One region of the Rhizobium sp. M10 genome, then DNA from elsewhere that is predicted to be linked to it. Evidence: predicted binding sites of a transcription regulator. Region 1 holds the regulator's gene; each other region holds the start of a gene.

Region 1 (2,189 bases):
ATCACCAACGCAAAAGGTGGAGACAGGGCATGAACTGGACAGACGAGCGGGTCGAGAAACTCAAGAAGCTGTGGTCCGAAGGGCTGAGCGCCAGCCAGATCGCGGCACAACTTGGCGGCGTGAGCCGAAACGCCGTTATCGGCAAGGTGCACCGACTGAGCCTGCCGGGCCGCGCCAAGGCCGGCGGCACAGCCGCCGCGGCGCGCACGCCGAAGCGCCAGACATCGGCGCCGCGCGCGCCGAACTACGCCTCCCGGATCACCACCCGCACCGTGACCCGCCAGCAGGGCGCAACGATGCTGAAGGAAGAGATCGAGATCGATGCCGTCGAGGAAATGGAATATGTTCCGAAGGGCAATGTGGTCGTGCCGATTTCCCGCCGCCTCGGCCTGACGGAACTGACCGAACGCACCTGCAAATGGCCGGTCGGCGATCCGCTGAAGGACGACTTCCACTTCTGCGGCTGCGAATCCCCGGACAATTCGCCCTATTGCAGCTATCATCAGAAGCTTGCCTATCAGCCGGTCAACGAGCGCCGCCGGGCGGCAGCGCGGGTCAGCTGAGCGGGCAAACCATTGCTGGAAATGCGAAAACGGGCTGGAAGGCCCGTTTTTTTGTGTGAGTGTGTTGGGTGTGACTGCCCCTCATCCGCCTGCCGGCACCTTCTCCCCGCGCGCGGGGCGAAGGGGATATGCCGCAACCTCTCGGTCCTTACCCACCTCTCGCAGGGCACGTCCCCTCGCCCCGTTTACGGGGAGAGGGCTAGGGTGAGGGGCGGAGCTTGCTCGACTTTGTCAGAAACCCCTCAGGCTTCCATCGAATAACCGGCGCCGCGGACGGTGCGGATGACGTCCTGCATGTTGGAGAAGTTCAGCGCCTTGCGCAGGCGGCCGACATGGACGTCGACGGTGCGTTCGTCGACATAGATATCGTGGCCCCAGACGCCGTCGAGCAGCTGCGAGCGGGAGAAGACGCGGCCCGGCGACGACATCAGGAATTCCAGAAGGCGGAATTCGGTCGGGCCGAGGCGGACTTCGCGGCTCTTGCGATGGACGCGGTGGGTTTCGCGATCGAGCTCGATATCACCGCATTTGAGCACTGACGACAGCACTTCCGGGCGGGCGCGGCGCAGCATGGCCTTGACGCGGGCAACGAGTTCGGGGGTCGAGAACGGCTTGACGACGTAATCGTCGGCACCGGTGGACAGCCCGCGGACACGTTCGCTCTCCTCGCCGCGCGCCGTCAGCATGATGATCGGCAGCCGTTCGGTTTCCGGCCGCATGCGCAGGCGCCGGCAGAGTTCGATGCCGGAGACGCCGGGCAGCATCCAGTCGAGGATAAGAAGATCCGGCGTTCGCTCCTGAAGCCTGATTTCGGCCTCGTCGCCGCGCAGGATGGTATCGACTTCGAAGCCTTCCGCCTCGAGATTATAACGGAGAAGCACGCTGAGGGCCTCTTCGTCTTCAACAACTGCAACTCTCGGGATCATGCGTGTCCGTCTCCTCACGCACGATCCTTAAACCGGGGGCGATTTAAGCAAGGGATCCCGCGCAAAATCAGAAATTGGCTGCGACCTCTTTGCGCGCCCGGGCGGGCGCGCACGCAATGGGCTGGTCCGGCACGGTTATTCCGTGGCGGCACCGACGGTGTTGGCGCTGTCGTCCTTCGGACGGTCGCCTTCCGGCTGGGCGCCGGTTGCCATGTAGTAGATCGTCTCAGCGATATTGGTGGCGTGATCGCCGATGCGCTCGATGTTCTTGGCGCAGAAAAGAAGATGCGTGCAGCTCGTGATGTTGCGCGGATCTTCCATCATATAGGTCAGGAGTTCGCGGAACAGCGACGTGTACATCGCGTCGATCTCGTTGTCGCGCTCGCGGATGGCGGTCGCCTTGTCGGCGGCGCGCGTGGTATAGACGTCGAGCACTTCCTTGAGCTGGACGAGCGCCAGCTCGGACAGGTGCTCGAGACCGCGGGCGAGCTTGCGCGGAACGCCGGTGCTCTGCACGGCGATGACGCGCTTGGCGGTGTTCTTGCCGAGGTCGCCGACGCGTTCGAGATCGGCGGCGATGCGGATCGAACCCATGATTTCGCGCAGGTCCGAGGCCATCGGCTGACGGCGGGCGATGGTGACGATCGCCTTGTCGCCGATTTCGCGTTCGGTGTGATCGAGGATCACGTCGTCAGAAATG
Region 2 (2,189 bases), on a different contig from region 1:
GGAGCCTTCGACCATCAGGAAGAAACCGTCAGGATTCTTGGAGAGGCGATCGAGCGCAACCTTGGTCATGTCGACAAGACCCGGCTGGTTCGGAAACTTGTCGACGGTGCCCTTCTTCAGGAATTCGCGATCGAGCGTGACGTCCATGTTGCCGGTGTGGAAGAGACCGAGGAGATTGCCGTCAGCCGACGCATTGGCTGCAAGCTCGTTCTTATCGGTCGCAAGCTTGTAGCCGGCATCCTGGAACAGCTTGATGTAGTCCTGATTGTCCTTGCGCTTGGAACCGGCGACTTCCTTGCCGAGGAAATAGGCCGAGCCGCCGCCGAGGATGACTTCCGGCTTGACCTCGAGGAGCATGCCGACGATGTCGGCCTTGTCGTTGCGGCTGCGGGTATGGGAAACGACGGCAGCCGGCGTTGCATCCTCGATTTCGGACGTCGCGACGATACCGATCGACTTCTTGGTCGTGCGGCGAACGGCTTCCCCAATGGTTTCGACACGCGGGTCGTCGAGCGGCGCGGGCGTACGGTCCGCATAAACGCCGAGCGCGTTGACGGCCGTCTTATGGCCGGTCATGAACGCCGACATGGTGTTGGCCGAGTCCGTGGCGACGGCATTCGTCGAGGACGTGCCGATGAAAGCCATATGATCGAGATCGTCCATGTTCAGGCGGCCATTGGCTTTGCCTTCGGTCATGCCCTTGGACATGATGCGGGCGGCAGTGCGATGGGCGACGGAAAGGCCGTCGCCGAGCAGGAAGATGATGTTCTTGGCCTTCGGCTGACCGGCGGTTTCGTAAACGTTCCAGGTGACCGACTTCGTTTCGTCGCCGGCAGAGACCTCGACCTTGTAGTCGCCCGGCGCGGAAATCTTCAGGCCGCGCAGCAGCAGGGCGGAGCCGAGGGCCTTATCTTCCTTGCCCTTTTCCAATTCGATGAACTGAGCCTCGCCTCCGAGAACGGTCTTGTAATCCTGGCCGTTGACCGTGATCTTCACGTCTTCAGGCTTGACCTGCTTGTTGAGCTCGACCTTGAAGTCGAACGGCGAACCGACAAGGATCGTCGCGCGATCAAGCGGGTAGACCGTCGTCGCCTGAGCGGCGCCAGCGAGAATGGTGGTGGCCGCAAAGGCGGCGAGAAGCATACGCATGGAAAACCCCCGTTTTCGTTGCAGATATTAACAACCGGGTCGGGATACCCCCGGGTGATGACAGCGGCATGACAAGGCGCGGCAGGACGGCACCGCTCCTTCCGCCTGGCGGCTGACGGCGCAAAAACCTTGACTCCTGTGGAAAACCTTCTAAGAGCAACAGCGGAAAAGGAATCTCCATGGTTCGCGACGAACACGCCATTGCCGCATGCAGTGACCGGGCACGGGTTGCCGGGGTGGATATTGCCGTTCCGGTTTCTGCCAAAACCAAGGCCAAAACGACGACGAAAACCGTCTGACGTCTCTGGCCTGCCGCTCTCTCCCCGGCTCGGCTGGGGACAGGAAGACGCGATCCGTCGCGCCTTCCCCCCTCACCGGACCAGAGGAGAGAAGAGAAAGAGAGCTTGAGAAATGGGTTTCAAAGTAGCAATTGCGGGAGCGACCGGAAATGTTGGCCGGGAGATGCTCAACATCCTCTCCGAACGTGGCTTCCCCGCCGATGAGGTCGTGGCGCTCGCCTCGGCGCGTTCGCAGGGCACCGAGGTGTCCTATGGTGACCGGACATTGAAGGTCTCCAATCTGGAGAACTACGATTTCTCCGACACCGACATCTGCCTGATGTCGGCCGGCGGCGAGGTTTCCAAGAAGTTCTCGCCGAAGATCGGCCAGCAGGGCTGCGTTGTTATCGACAATTCCTCGGCCTGGCGCTACGACGCCGACGTGCCGCTGATCGTGCCGGAAGTGAACCCGGATGCCATCAGCCAGTTCACCAAGCGCAACATCATCGCCAACCCGAATTGCTCGACCGCCCAGCTGGTGGTGGCGCTGAAGCCGCTGCACGACTTCGCCAAGATCAAGCGCGTCGTCGTCTCGACCTACCAGTCCGTCTCCGGCGCCGGCAAGGACGGCATGGACGAGCTCTTCAACCAGACACGCGCCGTCTTCGTCGCCGATCCGATCGAGAACAAGAAGTTCACCAAGCGCATCGCCTTCAACGTCATCCCGCACATCGATAGCTTCATGGAAGACGGCTATACCAA
Region 3 (2,189 bases), on a different contig from region 1:
ACCTCACGCTCGAAGGCGACGAAGCTTTCGAGGATCAGCGGCACGGCGCCGAGCGCAGCATAGGCGCCGTCAGGGCCGTCGGCCACCGAACGGAAAACCTTCTGTCCCTTGCCGTCATAACCGAGACGGCGGGTCTTCAACACGCCCTGACCGCCGAAATCCTTCAGGGCCGCCTCGAGATCGGCCTGGCTGTCGATCGCGTGAAAGCGGGCGGTGGTGATGCCGCAATCGTTGAGGAAGCGCTTTTCGACCAGGCGGTCCTGGGCGGCTTCCAGCGCCTTCGGCGGCGGATAGACGGCAATGCTTGCCGAAAGCGTCTCTGCGGCGGCAACGGGCACGTTCTCGAATTCGTAGGTGACGACATCGCAGGCAGCGGCAAGTTCGGCCAGCGCCGCCGGATCATCATAGGCGGCAACGATCTGCCGGTTGGCGAGCTGAGCGGCCGGGCAATCCGCCTGCGGCTCGAGAATGATCGTGCGGAAATTCAGTCTGGCGGCGGCGATGGCCAGCATGCGGCCGAGCTGGCCGCCGCCGACAATGCCGATCGTGCTTACAGTCATTGGTCGTCCATCGGGTATTCGGCGATGCTGGCACTCTGACGTTCGCGCCATTCGTCGAGCCGCTCGGCGATTTCTTCGTCGGAAAGGGCAAGCACGGCGGCGGCGAGAAGGGCGGCGTTGACCGCGCCCGCCTTGCCGATGGCAAGCGTTCCGACAGGAATTCCGGCCGGCATCTGCACGATCGACAGGAGGCTATCCTGGCCGGACATGGTTTTCGACTGGACCGGGACGCCGAAGACCGGCAGCGGCGTCATCGATGCGGTCATGCCCGGCAGATGGGCAGCGCCGCCGGCGCCGGCGATGATGACCTTGAAGCCCTCGGCGCGCGCGCCCTTGGCGAAATTCGCCATGCGGTCGGGCGTGCGGTGCGCCGAGATGATGCGCGCATCATAAGGGATTTCCAGGGCTTCCAGCGTATCGGCCGCGTTCTTCATGGTTTCCCAATCGGATTGGCTGCCCATGATAATGGCGACGGGTGGTCTGTCTGTCATCGTTGCCGCTATTCCTCTCAAGCAATGCGATCGGGCGATGCGATCAGGCGATGATATCAGGAACGATCTGATCTTCCAGCTTGGAGAGCTTGTCCTTGATGACGAGCTTCTTCTTTTTCATGCGCTGGATTCGCAGAGCGTCGCATCCGGTCTCGATCATGGCGTTGATCGCGGCGTCGAAATCCTCGTGCTCCTGACGCAACCGCGCCACCATGAGCCTGATTTCCGCCTGTTCCTGATCGGCCATATGCATTCCCCGTTGTCGTCTTCGGATCTTGTCCGATCTGCCGATGATTTCCGCAAGCTCCTATCACCAAATACGGGTAACGGCTAGTTAGTCTTGATCATGAATTTGCCATCTCATCTTCATCTTTTCGCCTTCGACAAGCCTTCAAAAATATGTCACAGTCCGGCGCGTTGACACCTTGATCCCCGACGATGATGGCCGGGGAGGGTAAGAGGAAGGAAGGGTCAAATGACAGTTCAAGCTCATCTTGAATCACTCCAGAAAAAGCATGTTGCTCTCGAGGAGGAGCTGCACGCGCTCAGAACAGCTCCCTCTATCTCCGATACGGAAATTGCCGAATGCAAGCGCCGCAAGCTGCGCATCAAGGACGAGATTCAGCGTCTCAAGTCATCCGTCCACTGATCTTCCCAAGGGTCGCCGGCCGATCATCTTGCGTATGAAGAGGTAAATCCATCCATTCCGCCTAAAATTTGCAAGACCCGGTGATTTGACACCAGAATTGCGCCAGCCCGATGCTCGCGGCATCGCGGCTGGCGCTTTTGCATCTCCCGCCCCCGATCGTCTTCATCGGATTAGGTTTGGGGTCTTGTCGGAGGGCGATCAGGCCCAGAACTGATCCAGCCACAGATTGAGCTTGTCGAAGCCGCGGTTATTGACCGCGTAGATGCGTTTCGTGCCTTCCGACGTCACCGAGACGAGGTTGCTGTCGAGCAGCGCCTTCAGGTGTTGCGACACGGCCGGCCGGCTGATCGGCAGGCCCTCGGCGAGCTCGTTGACTGTCCGCGGCGCGCGCCGCAATTCTTCCAGCAGAAACCGCCGGTTCGGATCGGCAATCGCAGAGAAGGGGTCCGTGTTCGACATGGCGGGAACGCTACGGCAAACCGGCCGCGG
Region 4 (2,189 bases), on a different contig from region 1:
GGTCAATCTTCTTGCGACCTGCTGATCGTTGGCGGCGGCATCATGGGCCTCTGGGCGGCCGTCCATGCCGAGCGGCGCGGGATCAGCACCCTTCTTGCCGATGCCGGCAGGCTGGGCAGAGGTGCGAGCGGCGGCCTGCTCGGGGCGCTGATGCCGCATATGCCGGACCGCTGGTCTGAGAAGAAGCAGTTCCAGTTCGATGCGCTGGTCTCACTCGAAGCCGAAATCGCGGCGCTCGAAGCGGCAACCGGGCTTTCCGCCGGCTATAACAGGTCCGGACGGCTGATCCCGCTGCCGAAACCGCATCTCAACCGTATAGCCCGCGGCCATTCCGAGGACGCCGAGCGCCACTGGCGGGCAGGCGAGCGCCGGTTCCACTGGCATGTGCTCGACAGGCCCGATGTAGACGGCTGGGTCGAGGCCTCTGCCGGCGAGAGCGGCTTTGTGCATGATACGCTTGCCGGCCGCGTCGCCCCCCGCTCGCTGATCTCAGTGCTCGTCGCCTTCCTGCAGCAAGCAAAACATGTGCGCATCATGGAAAACGCCGATGTTGCCGATCTCGATCCGGACCGAGGCACGGCCGCGATAGGCAGCAAAACCGTCACCTTCGGCCGCTGCATCCTGGCCGCCGGCCATCGGTCTTTTCCCCTGCTGCAGGATCTGACGCCGGGGCTGAAACAGCCGCTCGGCCAGCCGGTCAAGGGGCAGGCGGCGCTATTGAAGGCGGCGATCGATCCGGCACTGCCGACGATCTTCCTCGACGGTCTCTATGTCGTCGCGCATGAGGGCGGGCATGCGGCGATCGGCAGTACCAGCGAGAACCGCTTCGACGATCCCGTTTCCACCGATGCCCAGCTCGACGCGCTGATCGAGGCGGCGCGCGCCATCGTTCCGATCCTTCGCGACGCGCCGATCGTCGAACGCTGGGCGGGGCTTCGCCCGAAGGCCATCGACCGCGATCCGATGATCGGCCGCCATCCCGACCACCCGCGGCTCATCGCATTGACTGGCGGTTTCAAGGTCAGCTTCGGCCTCGCCCACCGGCTGGCGGAGGCGGCAGTTTGTATCGCAGGCGATACAGATTGCGAATTTTTCCTGCCGGAAAGCTTTGCGATTTCAAGCCATATCGCTGTGGCTTCACGTTAAACGTGAATTAGGTACAGCTGTGTTTCGTTATTCTGTCATGCAAATCACCTATCTGCTTGAGCATCGGCAGCGCCCAATTTCAGCGGCGCTCACTTCCTTGATGGAGGAAATTGCATGCGCTATGCCATTTGCTTCACGCCTCCGGCGAGCGACCCGTTGTCGCTCGTGGCCGCCAATTGGCTCGGTCGAAACGTATTTTCCGGCGATATGCTGGGGCCTCCGGCCGTCCGCGGCCTCGGCATTCACGAGATCGCCTTCCATACCGCCGTGCCGCGGCGCTATGGTTTCCACGGCGTTCTGAAGGCGCCGTTCCATCTGTCCGGCGATATGTCCGAATCGCAACTCCTGCGCGATCTCATGCGTTTTGCCGGGACATTCGCTCCCTTCCAGATTTCACGTCTCGAAATTGCCCGGCTCGGCAGTTTCTACAGCCTGATGCCGAGCGCTCCTTGTGAGCAGATCCAGTATCTGGCTTCGGCGATCGTCCAGGAGTTCGATCGCTACCGCGCGCCGCTGAGCGAAGCCGACATCGAGCGCAGCGATCCGGATGGACTGTCGGCTGCGCAGTTCGCCAATCTGCATCGTTGGGGCAATCCTTATGTCATGGACGAGTTCCGCTTCCATATGCCGGTGACAGGCTCCATCAATGCGATCGACATGCCCCGCATCGAACCGGCGCTGCGAACGATCTTCGAGCCCGTCCTGAAGGAGCCGGTGATGGTTTCGAACGTGGCATTGATGATCGAAGAGGGTTCCGGCGGTCCCTTCCGCGTCCATTCGCTGCATCCCATGGGCAAGGTCAGCGCGCGCAGGATCGCCTGAGTAGCGTTAAGCTAAGTGATTGTGCCGAAAGGATAAATTCTGCCACGCAGTTTCCGTCTCGACATTCCGGCTGCGGATGATACCGTTCCCCGTCTTTTCAGAAGGTGATTTGATGGTGTCTGAGACTTATCCGCGCAATCTCGTCGGCTACGGGCGTCAGACGCCCGATCCGAAATGGCCGGGCGAGGCACGCGTTGCCGTGCAGTTCGTCATCAACTACG

What was found. Region 1 encodes PhoB, which activates phosphate uptake and scavenging genes when phosphate is short. Its sites were predicted from a motif close to TGTCATNNANCTGTCAT; they were not measured.
Region 2: the regulator PhoB is predicted to act here: its motif matches at 1,207-1,223, upstream of CO671_RS10090 (alkaline phosphatase).
Region 3: the regulator PhoB is predicted to act here: its motif matches at 1,405-1,421, upstream of CO671_RS01085 (DUF465 domain-containing protein).
Region 4: the regulator PhoB is predicted to act here: its motif matches at 1,169-1,185, upstream of CO671_RS03260 (DUF1045 domain-containing protein).

Annotation. Positions count from the first base shown of each region.
Region 1 is NZ_NWTA01000043.1:5,381-7,569, reverse strand. It holds gene CO671_RS32040 (GcrA family cell cycle regulator) at 30-563, shown strand; gene phoB (phosphate regulon transcriptional regulator PhoB) at 806-1,489, opposite strand; gene phoU (phosphate signaling complex protein PhoU) at 1,625-2,189, opposite strand, start outside.
Region 2 is NZ_NWTA01000005.1:105,139-107,327, reverse strand. It holds gene CO671_RS10090 (alkaline phosphatase) at 1-1,149, opposite strand, end outside; partial or broken gene CO671_RS33995 (hypothetical protein) at 1,269-1,448, shown strand; gene CO671_RS10085 (aspartate-semialdehyde dehydrogenase) at 1,561-2,189, shown strand, end outside.
Region 3 is NZ_NWTA01000001.1:234,885-237,073, forward strand. It holds gene CO671_RS01075 (5-(carboxyamino)imidazole ribonucleotide synthase) at 1-560, opposite strand, end outside; gene purE (5-(carboxyamino)imidazole ribonucleotide mutase) at 557-1,051, opposite strand; gene CO671_RS01085 (DUF465 domain-containing protein) at 1,095-1,298, opposite strand; gene CO671_RS01090 (DUF465 domain-containing protein) at 1,527-1,700, shown strand; gene CO671_RS01095 (metalloregulator ArsR/SmtB family transcription factor) at 1,899-2,159, opposite strand.
Region 4 is NZ_NWTA01000002.1:314,302-316,490, forward strand. It holds gene CO671_RS03255 (FAD-binding oxidoreductase) at 1-1,146, shown strand, start outside; gene CO671_RS03260 (DUF1045 domain-containing protein) at 1,261-1,968, shown strand; gene puuE (allantoinase PuuE) at 2,081-2,189, shown strand, end outside.